Regions from separate parts of the Mesorhizobium captivum genome, predicted to be linked through region 4. Evidence: predicted binding sites of a transcription regulator. Region 4 holds the regulator's gene; each other region holds the start of a gene.
What was found. Region 4 encodes PhoB, which activates phosphate uptake and scavenging genes when phosphate is short. Its sites were predicted from a motif close to TGTCATNNANCTGTCAT; they were not measured.
Positions count from the first base shown of each region.

Region 1: a site for PhoB is predicted at 1,468-1,484, ahead of RFM40_RS19795 (alkaline phosphatase D family protein). Genes of this name have one in related genera too.
Region 2: a site for PhoB is predicted at 2,683-2,699, ahead of phnF (phosphonate metabolism transcriptional regulator PhnF). Genes of this name have one in related genera too.
Region 3: a site for PhoB is predicted at 2,578-2,594, ahead of RFM40_RS05195 (DUF1045 domain-containing protein). Genes of this name have one in related genera too.

Region 1 covers NZ_JAVIJB010000023.1:34,671-39,224, reverse strand. Annotated here, with positions in the region: gene RFM40_RS19795 (alkaline phosphatase D family protein) at 1-1,395, opposite strand, end outside; partial or broken gene RFM40_RS19790 (MFS transporter) at 1,657-2,935, opposite strand; gene RFM40_RS19785 (TetR/AcrR family transcriptional regulator) at 3,014-3,631, shown strand; gene RFM40_RS19780 (hypothetical protein) at 3,676-4,266, shown strand; gene ppa (inorganic diphosphatase) at 4,267-4,554, opposite strand, start outside.
Region 2 covers NZ_JAVIJB010000025.1:91,566-96,119, forward strand. Annotated here, with positions in the region: gene RFM40_RS21090 (ABC transporter permease) at 1-817, shown strand, start outside; gene RFM40_RS21095 (zinc-binding alcohol dehydrogenase family protein) at 883-1,899, shown strand; gene phnF (phosphonate metabolism transcriptional regulator PhnF) at 1,907-2,653, opposite strand; gene phnG (phosphonate C-P lyase system protein PhnG) at 2,781-3,242, shown strand; gene phnH (phosphonate C-P lyase system protein PhnH) at 3,242-3,853, shown strand; gene RFM40_RS21115 (carbon-phosphorus lyase complex subunit) at 3,855-4,554, shown strand, end outside.
Region 3 covers NZ_JAVIJB010000004.1:784-5,337, reverse strand. Annotated here, with positions in the region: gene iolD (3D-(3,5/4)-trihydroxycyclohexane-1,2-dione acylhydrolase (decyclizing)) at 1-424, shown strand, start outside; gene iolE (myo-inosose-2 dehydratase) at 466-1,383, shown strand; gene RFM40_RS05205 (DUF3329 domain-containing protein) at 1,448-1,657, shown strand; gene iolB (5-deoxy-glucuronate isomerase) at 1,672-2,484, shown strand; gene RFM40_RS05195 (DUF1045 domain-containing protein) at 2,737-3,444, shown strand; gene RFM40_RS05190 (alpha-D-ribose 1-methylphosphonate 5-triphosphate diphosphatase) at 3,501-4,554, shown strand, end outside.
Region 4 covers NZ_JAVIJB010000003.1:91,086-95,639, reverse strand. Annotated here, with positions in the region: gene xylF (D-xylose ABC transporter substrate-binding protein) at 1-773, opposite strand, end outside; gene RFM40_RS04485 (ROK family protein) at 1,041-2,285, shown strand; gene phoB (phosphate regulon transcriptional regulator PhoB) at 2,286-2,975, opposite strand; gene phoU (phosphate signaling complex protein PhoU) at 2,995-3,702, opposite strand; gene pstB (phosphate ABC transporter ATP-binding protein PstB) at 3,720-4,523, opposite strand; gene pstA (phosphate ABC transporter permease PstA) at 4,520-4,554, opposite strand, start outside.

The DNA of each region.
Region 1 (4,554 bases), on a different contig from region 4:
CTCCGGACCAAACGTCATGTCGAGGTCGTTGGGGCCGAACGTACCGGCGTGGATCGGGCCGGAGACGAACTCCCAGAACGGGTTGAAATCCTGGAACTGCGCCTTGTCGGGGTTGTAGTAATGCGCCGCCGTGTAGTGGACATCGGCGGTGAGCCACACCGTGTTGGCGATGCCGGCATTCTTGATGTAGCGCAGCAGATCGGCGAATTCGAGCTCGCGGCCCTTCGGCCCGCCATTATCGCCATTGCTGACCGCCTCGGCGCCAGCCTTCTTGGCGGCATCGTCCCAGACGACGAGGCCGAGCGGCATGTCGGCGGCGATGATCTTCCAGGTCGCCTTGGAGTTCGCGAGCTCGCGCTTCAGCCACTGCGTCTGCTGCTCACCGAGCATGCGCGATTTCGGCGTCAGCGTCTCTTCCATGTCGGGGCCGTTGGGACCGCGATAGGAGCGCATGTCGAGGAAGAAGACGTCGAGCAGCGGCCCGTGGGCGATCTTGCGGTAGACGCGACCGGGCTCCGATGGCTCGTAGCGGATGGTCGTCATCTCATGGAAGGCGCGCGCCGCGCGGGCCGCCAGCACATGGATGGATTTTTCGCTGTAGCGGTTGTCGGCGGTGAGGTCCTTTGAATCCGACCAGTTGTTCAGCACCTCGTGGTCGTCCCACTGGTAGAAGGTCGGGCAGATGGCGGAAAGGCCCAGCACATGCTTGTCCATCATGTTGTACTTCCACTGGTCGCGGTATTCGTCCAGCGTCTCGGCGACCTTGCGCTTGCCGTCGACCATGACGACGTTCTTCCACTTGCCGCCGCCGGGCAGGTCGACTTCGTCCTTCATGGCGCCGTCGGCATAGATCGTGTCGCCGGAATGCAGGAAGAAGTCCGGCGTGTGCTTGGCGATGGTGGAATAGGTCTTCATGCCGGTCTCGTCGATGCCCCAGCCCTGGCCGGCGGTGTCGCCCGACCAGGCGAAGCGCACGTCGCGCTTGGAGGCCGGCGCGGTGCGGAAGCGGCCGACGATCGGCTCGGAGACGGCATTGATGTCGGAAAGGTCGGCGGCAGTCATGCGGTAGAAGATGTCCTGGTCGGAGGCGAGGTCGGTGAGCAGCCGCTTCACCGTGTAGTCGCTTGCCGGCGAGGTATCGAGCGCAGCCAGCCGCGTCGCGTCGGCGAAGCTTTCGGTGGTCGACACTTCGTACATCACGCGCGCCGGCCGATCGGTGCGGGTCCAGACCATGCCCGAGGTGGCATCGACGTCGCCCGACTGGACGCCATGGGTGAAGGCCGGGCGCTGGTTGGCACGGGAATAATAAGGCAGTGCGAGCCCGGAGGCACCGACAAGGCCAAAGGCGCTGGCCGAGGTAACGAAAGCGCGGCGGGTCAACGAGAGCTTGTTCATGGCTGTCTCCGGGATGGCGTTGAACGGGACCGCCAAGCTCCAGCCTCAATGTTTCAGGCACATATCGGAACCATGAAGTTTTGATAACAGTGAACAGCCTTCCCTTCTCCCCCTTGCGGGAGAAGGTGGATCGGCGCGTAGCGCCGAGACGGTTGAGGGGTGCTGGACGGATCGCCGTCACTGCCAAGCTGGAACACCCCTCATCCGACCGAGCTTCGCTCGGCCACCTTCTCCCACAGGGGGAGAAGGGAAAGTAGCACCTCAAGCCGCCTGCGGCTCAGGCTCGAACGCCGGCTTGCTCGTATTAATGAGCAGCGAAATACAGGCCGCGGCAATACCGGTCATGCCGGCGATCATGAACGCCAGCTCGTAATTGCCCTGCAATTCCCTCATGGTTCCGCCGAAGGCCGCAGCGGCCGCTGCGCCCACCTGGTGACCGGCGACGATCCAGCCGAAGACGATCGGCCCGCTGCGGTCGCCGAAGGCTTCGTTGGCGAGCCTCAGCGTTGGCGGCACGGTGGCGATCCAGTCCAGACCATAGAGCACGGCAAAGATGATCAGGCTGACCGCCGAGAAACCGGAATAGGGCAGATAGATCAGCGACAGGCCGCGCACGGCATAGTAGACGCCGAGCAGCTTGCGCGGATCGAAGCGGTCGGTGAGCCAGCCCGACAGTGTGGTGCCGATCAGGTCGAAGATACCCATCATCGACAGCAGGCCGGCGGCCTGCACCTCGCCGATGCCCATGTCGCCGCAGAAGGCGATGAGGTGCGTGCCGACGAGGCCGTTGGTGGTGAAGCCGCAGACGAAGAAGGTGGCGAAGAGATACCAGAACACCCTGGTGCCCGCGGCGCGCCGCAGCGTGGTGAGCGTATGCGTAAGGAAATTGCCCTGCGAGGCCGGCGACACCGGCGGCACGTCGTCCGCATCGGCGCCGTAGCGGACCTGGCCGATCGAGGCCGGACGCTCCGGCACCAGCAGGAGCACGAGCGGGATGAGCGCGGCCGTTGCCAGCGCCACCGCGATCGCCACCGGCTTCCAGCCACCGGCCTGGGCCAGCGAGGCGATGAGCGGCAGGAACACCAGCATGCCGGTGGCGCTGGAGGCCGACATCAGGCCCATCACCAGGCCGCGATTGGTCTTGAACCAGCGATTGACGATGGTGGCACCGAGCACGCTTGCCACCGCGCCCGAGCCGATGCCGGAAAAGACGCCCCAGGTGATGAAGAGATGCCATGGCTCTGTCATCAGCAGGCTGAGCGCCGTCGAGCCCGACATGATCAGCAGCGAGGCGAGCAGCGTGCGGCGGAGCCCAATTCGCTCCATCAGCGCCGCCGCAAACGGCCCGGTCAGGCCGTAGAGCAGGATGCCGACGCCGGCGGCCAGCGAGATGACGTCGCGCCGCCAGCCAAAACTGTTTTCCAACGGCAGCATCATGACGGCGGGCGCCGAGCGAAGCCCGGCGGCACAGGCAAAGGAAAATGACGGCAACGACGACGAAGGCGTAGCGCTGGCCAAACGGACGGGACTGGGTTATCATGTTACTGACCGGTACGTTGCAATGGGGTGGCGCCATACATACGTACCGGTCAGTAACATTGTCAAGCGAGTTTGTTGAATGCCATCGGACAATAAAATTGAAGCGTCGGTGAACGAGACGCCCACCGTGCCGGCGCCGAAGGCCGCCGACAAGATCCTCGACGTGGCGCGCGACCTGTTCTATCGCGAAGGCATCCGTGCGATTGGCGTCGACGAGATCGTCAAGCGCGCCGGCGTCACCAAGCCCAGCCTCTACCGTAGCTTTCCGTCGAAGGACGAGCTCGCCGCCTCTTATCTGCGCAAGTATGACCTCGAATTCTGGGCGCGCTTCAACGAAGCCGTCGACGCGCATCCCGGCAATCCGCGTGCGCAGATCATCGCTTTCCTCACCCGGGTCGGCAAGCGCACGCAAAAGCGAGACTATCGCGGTTGCGGGATGACCAATGCGGCGGTCGAATATCCCGAGCACGGCCATCCGGCGCGCATCGTCAGCGAGAACAACAAGCAGGAACTGCGCCGGCGCCTGCGCGCCATGGCCACGGCGATGGGCGCAACGGACGCCGACACGCTCGGCGACGGGCTGCTGCTCCTCATCGAGGGCGCCTATATCAGCGGCCAGTTGTTCGGGCTGGGCGGACCGGCGGCCTCGGTCGCCCGCAACGCCGATCTACTGATTGAAGCCAGCTTGAAGAAATAAGGATTGGCGATACGCTCCGGCAACTCGAAACGGAGTTGTCAGCGATGCGTGCGTTTCTCGTCCCGCTTGCCCTCGCCGGTCTCTGCCAGGCAGCCTATGCCGGCGATATTTCCAGCGCCTATACCGATCTCGACTGGAAGAAGGACTGCGTGACCTACGCGCAGGCGCAAGAAGGCGATGGCGACTGGGCTAGCCTCGCCTGCGCCGGCTATCGCGGCTATCCGGTGCTGATCGGCTACGACGACGCCCGCGAATCCGTCTATTACGGCTTTCCCTCCGACGACATGACCGCCGTCTGGGAGAGTTTCTCCGGCCTCAACACCGCGGGTCCGAAGGTCGAATGGCGCATCGAAACCAATGGCGACAAGGCGGTGCCCTTCGCGGTCATTCACCGCCGCGAGATCAGCAATCCCGAAGACGAGAACAAGCCGACCGAGGTACTGGTCGTCGCCAAGGTGGCGCAGCCGGAAGAACACCAGGGCTGCACGGTCGGCCTGGTGCTCGCCACCGGCAACCCTGAGGCCAACGACCAGGCGCGCAAGCTCGCCGACGAAAAGGCGAAGAGTTTTGCCTGCGGCAAGGACAGGCGCGAGGTGATCGGCAAAGTGCCCGACTTCGGCCGCGTCGATAACTGATTACTTGCTGGCCTTCGCCCGCTCGATCGCCTCGACGATCATCTTCTTGGCGTATTTGGAATCGTGCCATCCCTCGATCTTGACCCATTTGCCGGGCTCGAGGTCCTTGTAGTGCTCGAAGAAATGCTGCACCTGCTGGCGGGTGATGTCGGGCAGGTGGGTGTATTCGGTGACGTTCTCGTAGCGCAGCGTAAGCTTGGGCGACGGAACCGCGATCACCTTCTCGTCCTGGCCGGCATTGTCTTCCATGATCAGCACGCCGATCGGCCGCACGTTGATGACGCAGCC
Region 2 (4,554 bases), on a different contig from region 4:
GCTCCGCCAGGGTTCGATGATCGCCATCCTCGCGGTCGGTCAGACCTTCGTCATCATCACCGGCGGCATCGACCTTTCGGTCGGCGCGGTTGTCGGCTTCTGCACCGTAACCACGGCGATGCTGATCAATGCCGGAGTGCCGGTCTTCGCCGCCATCCTCATCACCTTGCTTGTGGGCGTCGCCATCGGCCTGTTCCATGGCTTTGGCATCGTCAAGATGGGCCTGCCGCCCTTCATCATCACGTTGGCGACGCTAACCTCGTTGCGCGGCATCGGCCTGCTGATGACCAACGGCAATTCGATCTCGATCAACAACGACGCCTTCCAGGAGTTCTCGCGCGGTTCCTTCGTCGGCATCCCCAACCTGTTCTGGATGGTGATCCTGGTCGGCATCCCCGCCTATGTCTTCCTGCATCACAGCCGTTGGGGCCGATATCTGTTCTCGGTCGGCTCCAACGCCGAGGCCTCGCGCCTGTCGGGCGTCAATGTCCAGCGCACCATCTATATGGCCTATACGCTATCGGGTCTCTGCGCGGCTTTCGTTGGCGTGCTGCTGGCCTCGCGCATCGGCATCGGCAATCCGACGCAGGCCGAGGGTTGGGAACTGCAGGCGATTGCCTCGTCGGTGATCGGCGGCACCTCGCTGTTCGGCGCGGTCGGCTCCGTGCACGGACCGCTGCTTGGCGCTTTCATTCTGGCCACCATCAACAACGGCGCCAACCTGCTCAACGTCAATGCCTTCTGGCAGCGCATCATCACCGGCGTGCTGATCATTGTCATCGTCTACTTCGACGGCCTGCGCCGTCGCGGCAAATAACCATGAATGACGCGCCGGCCCCGATCGACCGAGGCCGGCGCTCCTTACAAATACTGGATTAGCGCATGAAAGCCGTCGTTTGCCGCTCGCCTGGCGACCTTGTTCTCGAAGACCGCGCGGCGCCCGGCGCGCCGCCGCCCGGCTGGGCGCGGGTCGCTGTCAGCCATGTCGGCATCTGCGGCACCGACTACCACATCTTCGAGGGCAAGCACCCGTTCCTTGCCTATCCGCGCATCATGGGCCATGAGGTCTCGGGCACGGTCGTAGAGAGGGGCGAAGGCGTCGGCCTTCCCGTCGGCGAGCCGGTGATCATCAACCCCTATCTCGCCTGCGGCAAATGCATCGCCTGCCGGCACGGCAAGCCCAACTGCTGCGTCAGGATCGAGGTGCTTGGCGTACACCGCGACGGCGCCATGTGCGACGAGATCCTGGTGCCGGCGCAAAATCTTTATCCGGCAAACGGCCTCTCGCTGGCCGATGCGGCTGCGGTCGAATTCCTGGCGATCGGCGCGCATGCCGTGCGACGCTCGCTCGCCGTGCAGGGCTCCCGCACGCTGGTCATCGGCGCCGGGCCGATCGGCATTGGTACAGCGATCTTCGCGCGCATTGCCGGGTTCGACGTCAGCCTGCTCGACATGAGCACCGAGCGGCTTAATTTCGCCGAAGGCGAGCTCGGCTTTGCCGCGCTCGACGGTTCGAAAGCACCAGCCACCGACCTGGTACGGGAGGCGACGAGCGGCGAAGGCTTCGACCTGGTCTTCGACGCCACCGGCAACACGCAGTCGGTGCAATCTGCCTTCGCCCATGTCGCGCATGGCGGCACGCTGGTGCTGGTCAGCGTCGTCAAGGACGATATCACTTTCTCCGATCCTGAATTCCACAAGCGCGAGATGACGCTGGTCGGCAGTCGCAATGCGCTCCATGCCGATTTCGACCACGTCGCCGCCTCGATCCGCAACGGTGCGGTGCCGCTCGGGAAACTCGTCACCCACCGCACGACGCTTGCCGGAACGCCGCGCGATCTCGCGCGATGGGCGCATGAGAAGTCGGGGCTGATCAAGGCGGTTATTGAGGTCGGGTAAGACGCGACTAATCGCTGGCCGACAGCCTGAGCTCCACCCGTTCCGCCGGAAATCGCGACTCCGCGAACTGGATCGGCTGGCCATCCAGCGTGACGTTGACGGCGACGGTCACCAGCACGATGGCGCCCGGTTGCAAATCAAGTGCGGCGAGGTCGTCGGCGTCGGCGTGACGCGCCGACAGCACCGTTGAGTGCCTCAGATAGTCGTTGATGCCGAAGCGCTTGAGCGAGGCGGTGATCGATCCCGTCTCCGCCATCGCGGCCTCGATGCCGGCGAAACGCTTTGCATCGAACCAGGTCGTCGCGCGCGACACCGGATGCCCGTCGGCCTCGCCGCGCGTTTCCAGACGGATCACGGCCGCTCCCCTGGCAATGCCGAGCGCCTCGGCGATGCGCCGGTTGGCCGGCTCGGTCGAGGACGACAGCAGAGCGATGTGGCGCTCGGTCGTCTGGCTCTGCAGCCCGGTCGAAAAGCGTGTGCGGGCGCCGATCGGATAGGACAGGCGCTTGCGCGACAAAACGAAGGTGCCGCGCCCCTGCTCGGCCCTCAGCACGCCTTCCTGCACGAGTGCAGCAATAGCGCTGCGCACCGTGTGGCGGTTGACGCCGTAGCGTTCCGCCAACACAACCTCGGGCGGCAGCGCCGCATTTTCGGCGAAATCGCCGCTCGCGATCCCCTGTAATATCCTGTCGGCGATCTGGCGCCACAGCGACACGCCGCTGCGCCTTTCTATGCTGCTCGCAATTCCGATCATCTCCCCGCCCCCAAACTTTTACGCCCCTTTGTCATCCACCCGTCATGGACTCTCGCTAGATGATGAGTATAATTTGTATAGTTGTCTATATCAATAGACAAATCATCTTCATGCGAGGAGTGAAGCGATGCGAGGACAGGAAGCGCGCGAGCAGGCCGAGCGGAAGGCTATGATGGCGACGCTGGCGCATGCGGCGGCCGATGAAATCACGCGTCTGTGGGACAGCTCAGGCCTGCCCTCCGAGGCCGAACTGCTGCGCGGCCCCGAAACCGGGCTGGTGACGGTGCGCGGCCGGATCGGCGGCGGCGGCGCGCCCTTCAATGTCGGCGAGGCGACCGTCACCCGCGCCACCGTGCGGCTGCCCGCCGGACAGGTCGGCCATTCCTACGCGCTCGGCCGCGACAAGGCCAAAGCCAGGCTCGCCGCAATCGCCGATGCGCTCTGGCAGGACCCGGCTCACCGCGAAGCGGTCGAAACGAAGCTCGTCACGCCGTTGCGGACAGCACTCGAAGAGGCGCGCGAGAAGCGGCGCGTCGAGACGGCGGCCACGAAAGTGGATTTCTTCACCATGGTGCGCGGAGAGGACTGATGGATATCGCCACGCAATCGATCGAGGGCGGCTTCGCCGATCCCGTCTTCAACGCTCAAGTCGTGTTCCGCGCCATCATGGATGCGATGGCTCGCCCCGGCAGCGTCCAGGCGCTGCCGCCGCTCGCCCATCCGCCGGCGCCGCTGTCGGCGACCGCCGGCGCCGTGGCGCTTTCGCTCTGCGACAACGACACGCCGGTCTGGCTCGATCCGCGGCTGCAGGCGGAGGCCCCGGTCAAGGCCTGGCTCGGCTTCCACACCGGCGCGCCCTTGGCCAACACGCCGGCCGACGCGCATTTCGCTTTGGTCGCCAACCCGGCGGAAATGGCGGCGCTCGACGGCTTTTCGCAGGGCACGCAGGAATATCCCAACCGCTCGACGACGCTCATCCTTTTGGTCGATGACCTTGCTTCGGGTCCGTCGCTGCTACTCGAAGGACCAGGCATCGAGAAGACGTCTATGATCGCTCCGACAGGCATGCCGCGCCATTTCGTCGAGCAGTGGAAGCAGAACAACCAGCGTTTTCCGCGCGGCGTCGACATCATCCTGGCGGCACGCGGCAGCCTCGCCTGCCTGCCGCGCACCACCCGCATCAAGACGATGGAGGCATGACATGTATGTCGCGGTGAAAGGCGGCGAAGCCGCAATTGCCAATGCCCACCGCCTGCTGGCCGACCGCCGCCGCGGCGACCGCTCGGTGCCGGCGCTGCGCCTCGACCAGATCGTCGAGCAGCTGGCGCTCGGCGTCGACCGCGTGATGAGCGAAGGCTCGCTCTACGACCGCGAGTTGGCGGCGCTTGCCGTCGTCCAGGCGCGCGGCGACATGATCGAGGCGATCTTCCTGGTGCGCGCCTACCGCACCACGCTGCCGCGCTTCGGCTACACCAGCCCGGTCGATACAGGCGCCATGCAGGTCGAGCGGCGCGTGTCGGCCACCTACAAGGACCTGCCCGGCGGCCAGGTGCTCGGCCCGACCTTCGACTACACCCACCGCCTGCTTGACCCGGAGCTTGCCGCCGGCGCCGAAGTCGAGGCGCCCGCGCAGCGTCCGACCGAGGCGGAAGTCATGCCGCGCGTCTCCTCGATCCTCGCCCATGAAGGGCTGATCGAAGCCGACGGCGACATGCCGCTTGACCATATCCCCGGCGACATCACGCGCGAGCCGCTGCAATTCCCGATGGCGCGTGACATCCGCCTGCAGGCGCTGTCGCGCGGCGACGAGGGTTTTCTCCTGGCGCTCGGCTATTCGACGCAGCGCGGCTACGCCCGCAACCATCCCTTCGTGGGCGAGATCCGCATTGGCGAGGTCGAGT
Region 3 (4,554 bases), on a different contig from region 4:
GATGCTCAATTCCGAGATCGCCACCTCGGTGATGCTGGGCTTGAAACTGACCATCGTGCTGCTCGACAACCGCGGCTATGGCTGCATCAACCGGCTGCAGATGGCGACCGGCGGCGCCAACTTCAACAATCTGCTCAAGGACGCGCGCCACGAGGTGATGCCCGACGTCGACTTCGCCGCCCATGCCGCAAGCTTAGGTGCCGTCGCCGAAAAGGTGGCGTCGATCGCCGAATTGGAGACGGCGCTTGCCAAGGCGAAGGAGAACAGCAAGACCACCGTGCTCGTCATCGACACCGATCCGCTTGTGTCGACCGAGGCCGGCGGCCATTGGTGGGACGTCGCCGTGCCGGCGGTCTCGTCGCGGCCGCAGGTGAATGCCGCGCGCAAGAAATATGAGGAAGCCGTAAGCAGCCGTCGGGGCTGAGCTTGCGTCCGCCTTGCAACGATTGAAGCTGGAGTGACGACTTGAAAGCCAAACTGGGCATGTCCCCCATCGCGTGGTGGAACGACGATCTGGTGGAGTTGAGCGATGACGTGTCGCTGGAGGAATGTCTGCGCCAGTCGCGCTCCGCCGGCTTCACCGGCATGGAGATGGGCCGCCGCTTCCCCAACGATCCGAAGGTGATGCTGCCGATCCTGAAGGAGGCCGACGTCACGCTTTGCGGCGGCTGGTTCTCCGGCACGCTGGTCAACGAGGATCTGGCCAGGAACAAGGATCGCATCCAACCGATGATCGATCTGTTCAAGGCGGTCAATGCGCCCTGCATCGTCTATGGCGAGGTCGGCCGCTCCATCCAGGGCGACCGTTCCAAGCCTTTAGCCACCAAGCCGAAGCTTTCCGATGACGAGATGAAGGCCTATGGCCGGCGCCTCACCGAATTCGGCGAGTGGTGCGCCTACCAGGGCATGCCGCTCTCCTACCACCATCACATGGCGGCTGTGGTCGAGACCGAACCGGAGCTAGACGCCTTCATGCGCAATTCCGGCGAAGGCATCCCGCTGCTGCTCGATGCCGGCCATCTCGCCTTTGCCGGCGGCGACGTGCTGCGCGCCATCGACAACCACCACAAGCGCATCAACCACGTCCATGTGAAGGACGTGCGCATGGGCGTGATCGAGGGCCTCGACCGCTCAAAACAGTCCTTCCTCGATGCAGTGGCGCTCGGCGCCTTCACCGTGCCGGGCGACGGCTCGCTCGATTTCGGCGCCATCGTCCAGCGTTTCGCCGATTATGGTTACGAAGGCTGGTTCGTGGTCGAGGCCGAGCAAGACCCGAAGAAGAATCCGCCGCTGAAGATGGCGCAAGTCGGCCACAAGGAGCTGATGCGGGTGATGACGGCAGCCGGCTACACGGTGGAGACGCAAGGCTTCCCGAATGCCTGAACGGCGGATTCGTTTCGACGCGCGGCTTATTTGATGCGTGTCGAACAAATCCTGGATTGGCGCGATGAAAGACTATGAGCACCCCTTCTTCCGGCCGCTGTGGCGGCGCATCGCCGTGGTCGCCGTCTGCCTTGTCTGGTCGGTGATCGAGTTCGCCTCCGGCACCCCCTTCTGGGGCATCATCGCGCTCGGCTTCGCCGGCTACGCGGTGTGGCAGTTCTTCTATCTCTACAAGCCGGCCGAGGACAAACCTCCGGCCGAGCCGAAGGAATGACCCAGGAGACAAAAATGTCGAAACTGCTTGTCAAGGCCGACAAGGGCCACGGCCGCGTCGCTCACGTCACGCCGCAAAGCGCCGGCTGGACTTACGTGGGTTTCGATCTTCACCGTCTGCGGCCGGGCGAGACGGCGTCCGGCAAAACGGGCGATCGCGAGGTCTGCCTGGTCTTCGTCACCGGCAAGGGCAACGCCTCAGCCGCGGACAAGGATCTCGGCCTGCTCGGCGAGCGCATGTCGCCCTTCGAGGGCAAGCCCTGGTCGGTCTATGTGCCGCAAGACTCCGACTGGTCGGTGACCGCCGACACCGACCTTGAGCTCGCCGTCTGCTCGGCGCCGGGCCTCGGCGGCGGCCTGCCGGCCCGTGTCATCGCACCCGACGATCTCGGCCAGGAAGTGCGCGGCAAGGGCACCAACACCCGCTACGTCACCAACATCCTGCCGGAGGGCAAGCCGGCCGACTCGCTTCTGGTGGTCGAGGTCATCACGCCCGGCGGTCACACATCGAGCTATCCGCCGCACAAGCACGACCAGGACAATCTCCCGGTGGAATCCTATCTCGAGGAGACCTATTACCATCGCCTCAACCCGCCGCAGGGCTTTGCCTTCCAACGCGTCTATACCGACGCCGACAAGAATGGTGACCGCGACCTCGACGAGGCGATGGCGATCGAGGATGGCGATGTCGTGCTGGTGCCGAAGGGCTACCACCCATGCGCGGCCTGCCACGGCTACGATCTCTATTATCTCAACGTCATGGCCGGCCCGAAGCGGACGTGGAAATTCCACAACGCGGCCGAGCACGAGTGGCTGATGAAGGCCTAAGATTTTCTATCGCGCTCAAGTTGTTGGTCCAGTTCGGGAAAATCGTCGGCTAAGGACCGTCAGGGCCTGGTTGCCTTCGAAAACCCATGAAAGCTTCGTCAATCCGTCATGGAAATCACCTATGGCAGCGGACGGATGCATGTCGCCCAAAAGTGCGAAGCGGTTTTGGGATAACGACATGCACAGATAAAGACTTGGAGCGCGCCGCACCATTGCCCCCTCTGGGGCGACGCGCTTCGATGAGGTTTTCTCATGCGCTACGCCATCTATTTCACCCCACGGCAGGACGAGCCGCTGGCGCGCATCGCCGCCAATTGGCTCGGCCGCGACCCTTTCGGCGCGGCGGCGCGGCCGGTCGAGGCTGTGGCTGAGCTGTCGGCGGCGGAAGTTGCGTTCCATACCGCCTCGGCGCGGCGCTATGGGTTCCATGCGACGCTGAAGGCACCGTTCGGGCTGGCGCCGAACGAGACGGAAGCCTCGCTGCGCGAAGCGCTCGACAATTTCGCCGAAGTCACATCGCCGGTCGTCATTCCTCGCCTCGTCGTCGGCCAGATCGACGGCTTTTTCGCGCTGGTGCCGGAGGCGCCGTTGGCTGAGCTCAACGGCTTTGCCGGCGAGGTCGTGCGCGCCTTCGACCGCTTCCGCGCGCCACTGACCGAGGCCGAGATCGAGCGGCGCAGCCCAGACTCGCTGAAGCCGCAGGAATTCCGCAATCTATGCCAGTGGGGCTATCCTTACGTCTTCGAGACATTCCGCTTCCACATGACGTTGTCGGGCCGCGTCGGGCCACAGGAAAGCCCGCGTCTTCGCGCAGCAATCGACAGCCTGTTCGCGGATGTGCTGCAGCGTCCGGTGCCGGTGGATGCGCTGACTCTGTTCGTCGAAACCGAACCGGGCGCGCCGTTCATGGTGCTCTCCCACCATGCGCTTGGACGCCGCCCGGCCAGAAAAACCGCCTGATTTGACCACTCGCTACGACCGCCCGATATGGATCGCTTGAGATAGGACTGCCTGAAATGACCGCCGAGACCGTTTTGAACAATGCCCGCATCGTGCTGCCCGACGAGATCGTCGAGGGCTCGCTGCTGCTGCGCGATGGCCTTATTGCCGCGATAGAGCCGGGCGCCACCCGTGCCGGCGAGGACATGGGCGGCGATTACGTCATCCCGGGTCTCGTCGAACTGCACACCGACCATCTCGAAGGCCACTACGCGCCGCGCCCGAAAGTGCGCTGGAACCCGATCGCCGCCGTGCTTGCCCATGACGCGCAGGTAGCGACTGCCGGCATTACCACGGTGCTCGATGCCTTGCGCGTCGGCATGGACGAGGATGCCGACCTGAAGTCCGACGACGTTCGCAAGCTCGCCGACGCCATCGAGGACAGCGTCAGGCAGGATCGGCTCAGGGCCGACCATTTCATCCATCTGCGCTGCGAGGTCTCGGCGCCGGATTGCCTCGAGGCCTTCGCCAATTTCGAGACCGACGACCGGGTGAAGCTCGCCTCGCTGATGGACCATGCGCCGGGCCAGCGCCAGTTCGTCAACCTCGAGACCTATGCCTATTACTACCAGCGCAAGCTGAAGCTGACCGACCGCGACTTTCAGAAATTCTGCGAGAAGCGGATGGCGGAATCGGCCAGGAATTCCGGTCCGAACCGCATCTTCATCTCCGCCGCCTGCCAGGAGCGCGGCATCGTGCTCGCCAGCCATGACGACGCGACGGCCGGCCATGTCGACGAGGCGATTGCGCAGGGCGTGCGCGTCGCCGAATTTCCGACCACCGAAGAGGCGGCAAGGGCCTCGAAGGCGGCAGGCCTCGGCGTGCTAATGGGCGCACCGAACTTGATGCGCGGCGCCTCGCATTCCGGCAATGTCTCGGCCAGGGCGCTCGCCGGCGACGGCCTGCTCGACATCCTGTCGTCCGACTATATCCCCTTCAGCCTGATCCAGTCTGCCTTCTTCCTCGGCGACGTCGTCGAAGGCATATCGCTGCCGCAAGCGGTCGCCATGGTTTCGAAGAACCCGGCCGAAGCGGTCGGCCTCACCGATCGCGGCATCATCGAGCCAGGCC
Region 4 (4,554 bases):
GTGCCGAGCGCGATGCGGTTGAGCGCCGCGTGATCGCCGTCCTGGCCGGAGACCGGAACGGTGCCGGCCAGGCCTTGAGCCGTCAGCGCCGCGACGACGCCGCCGGCGGTGCCGTCATTGGCCGCCACGACGGCATCGACCTTGTTGTCGTTGGCGGTCAGGAACTGCTCCATGTTCTTCTGCGCGTTGGCGGGCAGCCAGCCGTCGGTATAGGCCTCGCCGACATTCTTGACCTTGCCGCTGTCGATGGCCTCCTTCAGCACTTCCATCGAGCCGGAGAACAGAAAATCGGCATTCGGATCGGCGCCCGAGCCCTTGATGAAGACATAGTTGCCTTCGGGCTTGGCCTTGAACACCTCGCGGGCCTGCATGCGGCCGACTTCCTTGTTGTCGAAGGTCAGGTAGAACACGTCCTTGTTCTCGATCAGGCGGTCGTAGCCGACCACCGGAATGCCTTCGTCCAGCGCCTTCTGCACCGCCGGGCCGATCGCGGAAGCGTCCTGCGCCAGGATGATCAGCGCGTTGGCGCCCTGCGAGATCAGGCTCTCGACGTCGGTCAGCTGCTTGCCCGGATTGGACTGCGCGTCGGCCGAGATATATTTGTCGCCGGCGGCCTCGATGGCCTTCTTCATCGCCGCTTCGTCGGTCTTCCAGCGCTCTTCCTGGAAATTCGACCACGAAACCCCGACCACCTTGTCCTTCGCCTCTGCGACCGACGCCAGCGTCAGCGACATGGCGACACCCGCCAGCATGGCGGCTGCGAAACTCTTCATGATTTTCCTCCCTGCGCCGCCTTGCGGCGCGACCCAGACTGGCCCGAAGGCCGGACACAGAGGCTTTTTTTCGAGCCTCGAAAAAACACTGATCCAACGCCGAAGCGCTGTCAACTGCGATTATGATGGTTCTTGAGGTGCCGCAGACTTTTTTTCGAGACCCGCAATAAATAATGACAGCCCCGGCAGCTTCTGCCAGTATCCTGGCACGTCGGCGACGGCCCATGGCATGATGAGAAGGCCGCGACGCCCGGGAGGAAGGAAAGGATGTCGGTCGGAATCCGCCACGACGACCTGCGCCGGCGCAACCGCGCCATGGTGCTCTCGGCCGTGCGCCGGGCCGGCCAGCCGTCGCGCACGGAAATCGCCGCGACCACCGGGCTCAGCCACTCGACGATTTCGGCGATCTCAGCGGACCTCATCCATGAAGGCATCCTGGCCGAGAGCAAGCCGAGCGAGACCGCGTCGCTGAAGCGCGGCCGGCCGCAAGTCGGCCTCGCCCTCAACCCCGAGGCGGCCGCGGTGGTGACGGTGGTGCTGTCGCTGAATTTCCTCTCCGTCGCCGTCATCGACTATGCCGGCCAGGTCATCGCCGAGGAGCAACGGCGCCTCGACACCCTCACCATGCCGCGCGACGAGCTGATCGGCGAATGCACGGCGATCGTCCGGCGTCGGCTGGAAGACCCCGATCTCGATGTCGCCAGCGTCGCCCGCATCGCCATGGGCATCCAGGGCATCACCGATTCCCATGCCCGCGCCATGCTGTGGTCGCCGATCACGCCGCTGACCGACATTCCTTTCGCCGACATCCTGGAGCATGAATTCGGCATTCCCGCCACCATGGAGAACGACTGCAACATGATGGCGGTGGCGCTGCAATGGCGCGACCCCGACCGCTATCGCGACAATTTCATCGCCATCCTGCTCTCGCACGGCATCGGCATGGGGCTGGTGCTGAAAGGCGAGTTGTTCACCGGCACACATTCCTCAGGCGGCGAGTTCGGCCACATGATCCACCGTCCCGGCGGCGCGCTCTGCCGCTGCGGGCGCCGCGGCTGCGTCGAGGCCTATGCCGGCAACTACGCCATCTGGCGCAGCGCCATGAAGATGAGCGAGGACGCCGAGCCGGTCGACGTCGGCGATGCCGACATGCGGGCTCTTGCCACGAAGGCGCGTGAAAAAGACGGGCCGGAGCGCGAGGCCTATCGCCGGGCGGGCGAGGCGCTGGGCTTTGGGCTGGGCAGCCTGTTCGCGCTGATCGACCCGGCGCCGGTCGCCATGGTCGGCGTCAGCGCGGCGGCTTTCGACCTGATCGAGCCGGCGCTGCGGGAAGCCATCGCCCAGACCGCCGGCGGCCAGCACTCCAAATCGATCTCCTTCGACACCGAGCCGAACGAATTGCCGCTGATCCGCGAAGGCTGCGCCATGCGCGCGCTGAGCTTCGTCGACCAGGAGATTTTCGCGCCGGGCGTCCAGGCGCGAGCAGGCGCCGCCGGGAAGAACGTGGCCTGATCAATCCTCGCGGATCGCGTAGCCGGCTCCACGGATGGTACGGATCACGTCCGGCATACGGCCGTTGTTGACCGCCTTGCGCAGGCGTCCGACATGCACGTCCACGGTGCGCTCGTCGATATAGATCGTCTCGCCCCAGACATTGTCGAGCAGCTGGCTGCGCGAGAACACGCGGCCGGGATGCCGCATCATGAATTCGAGCAACCGGAACTCGGTCGGGCCGAGCCTGATCTCGCTCTTCTTGCGGTAGACGCGGTGCGATTCGCGGTCGAGCACGATGTCGCCGACCTTGAGCACGCTGGACAGCACCTCCGGCTTGGCGCGGCGCAACAGCGCCTTGACCCTGGCCATGAATTCCGGCGTCGAGAACGGCTTGACCAGGTAGTCATCGGCGCCCGTCGAGAGGCCGCGCACCCTGTCGCTTTCCTCGCCGCGCGCGGTCAGCATGATGATCGGCAGCCGCTCGGTCTCCGGGCGCATCCTCAAGCGCCGGCAAAGCTCGATGCCGGAAACCGCCGGCACCATCCAGTCGAGCACCAGAAGGTCGGGCACGTTCTCCTGCAGGCGGATCTCGGCCTCGTCGCCGCGGGTCACCACCTCGACCTGGTAGCCCTCGGATTCGAGGTTATAGCGGAGCAGCACCCCCAGCGGCTCCTCGTCCTCCACCACCATGATGCGTGGGGCGATCATTTGGCAGGTACCTTCGCTGTCACGCCGCCGGAGCCGACATCGCCGTCTCGTCCTGCTTCGGACGGTTCGCGGGCAATTGGGTGCCGGTCAGCACATAATAGGCGTTCTCGGCGATGTTGGTGACATGGTCGCCGATGCGCTCCAGATTCTTGGCGCAGAACAGGAGATGCGTGCAGGCCGTGATGTTGCGCGGATCCTCCATCATGTAGGTCAGGAGCTCGCGGAACACGGATGTGTATTTGACGTCGATGCGCTCGTCGTCGTTCCTGAGCTTGGCAAGCGCCGTGGCGTCGCCCGCCGTGTACTCCTCGATGACACCCTGGACCTGGATCAGCACCAACTGCGCCATCGAGTCGATGGAGTGCGACAGGTCGCGTGGCGCAGCGCTGACGCCGACCGAGCCGACCCGCTTGGCGATGTTCTTGGCGAGATCGCCGATGCGCTCGAGGTCGCCGGCCATGCGGATCGCGCCGACCACGCTGCGCAGGTCGTCGGCCATCGGCTGGCGCTTGGCGATCAGCGTGATGGCGCGGTCGTCGAGCTCGCGCTGGCGCGCGTCCATGATGGCGTCGTCGGAGACCACGCGCTGCGCCATCGCGTTGTCGGAATTGAGCAGCGCCTTGGTCGAGGCGCCGACCATGGAGCCGGCAAGATCGCCCATGTCACGGATGAGCTGGCTGATCTGCCTCAGGTCCTCGTCGAAGGAAGCGACCGTATGGGCCATGATGGTGTCCTCGTATGAACTCAGCCGAAGCGGCCGGTGATGTAGTCCTGCGTGCGCTTCTCGCGGGGCGAGGTGAAGATCTTCTCGGTCCGGTCGAACTCGACCAGCTCGCCGAGATACATGAACGCCGTCTGCCGCGACACGCGCGCCGCCTGCTGCATGTTGTGGGTGACGATCACGATCGTGTAGTCGGCCTGCAACTCGTCGATCAGTTCCTCGATCTTGGCGGTCGACAGCGGATCGAGCGCCGAGGCCGGCTCGTCGAGCAGGATGACCTCCGGCTTCACCGCCACGGTGCGGGCGATGCAGAGCCGCTGCTGCTGGCCGCCGGAGAGGCTGAGGCCGCTGGCGTTGAGCTTGTCCTTGACCTCGGTCCAGAGCGCGGCGCGCTTCAGCGCCTGCTCGACGCGGTTGTCCATCTCGGCCTTGCTGATCTTCTCATACAGCCTGACGCCGAAGGCGATGTTCTCGTAGATCGACATCGGGAACGGCGTCGGCTTCTGGAACACCATGCCGATCTTGGTCCTTAGCAGGTTGAGGTCCTGCGAACGGTCGAGGATGTTCTTGCCGTCGAGCAGCACCTGGCCTTCGGCGTTCTGCTTCGGATAAAGCTCGTAAATGCGGTTCAGCACGCGCAGCAGCGTCGACTTCCCGCAGCCCGACGGCCCGATGAAGGCGGTGACGCTGCGTTCGGGCAGCGACAGGTTGATGTCCTTCAGCGCCTTCGACTGGCCATAGTAGAAGTTGAGGTTCTTAACCTCGATCTTGGCCTTCTCGACGGCCGTCTCGGCTACGTTAAGGTCGGTGGACAACATCGGTTTCATCTGTCCTCTCTGCGTCCGGTAAGGCTGCGGG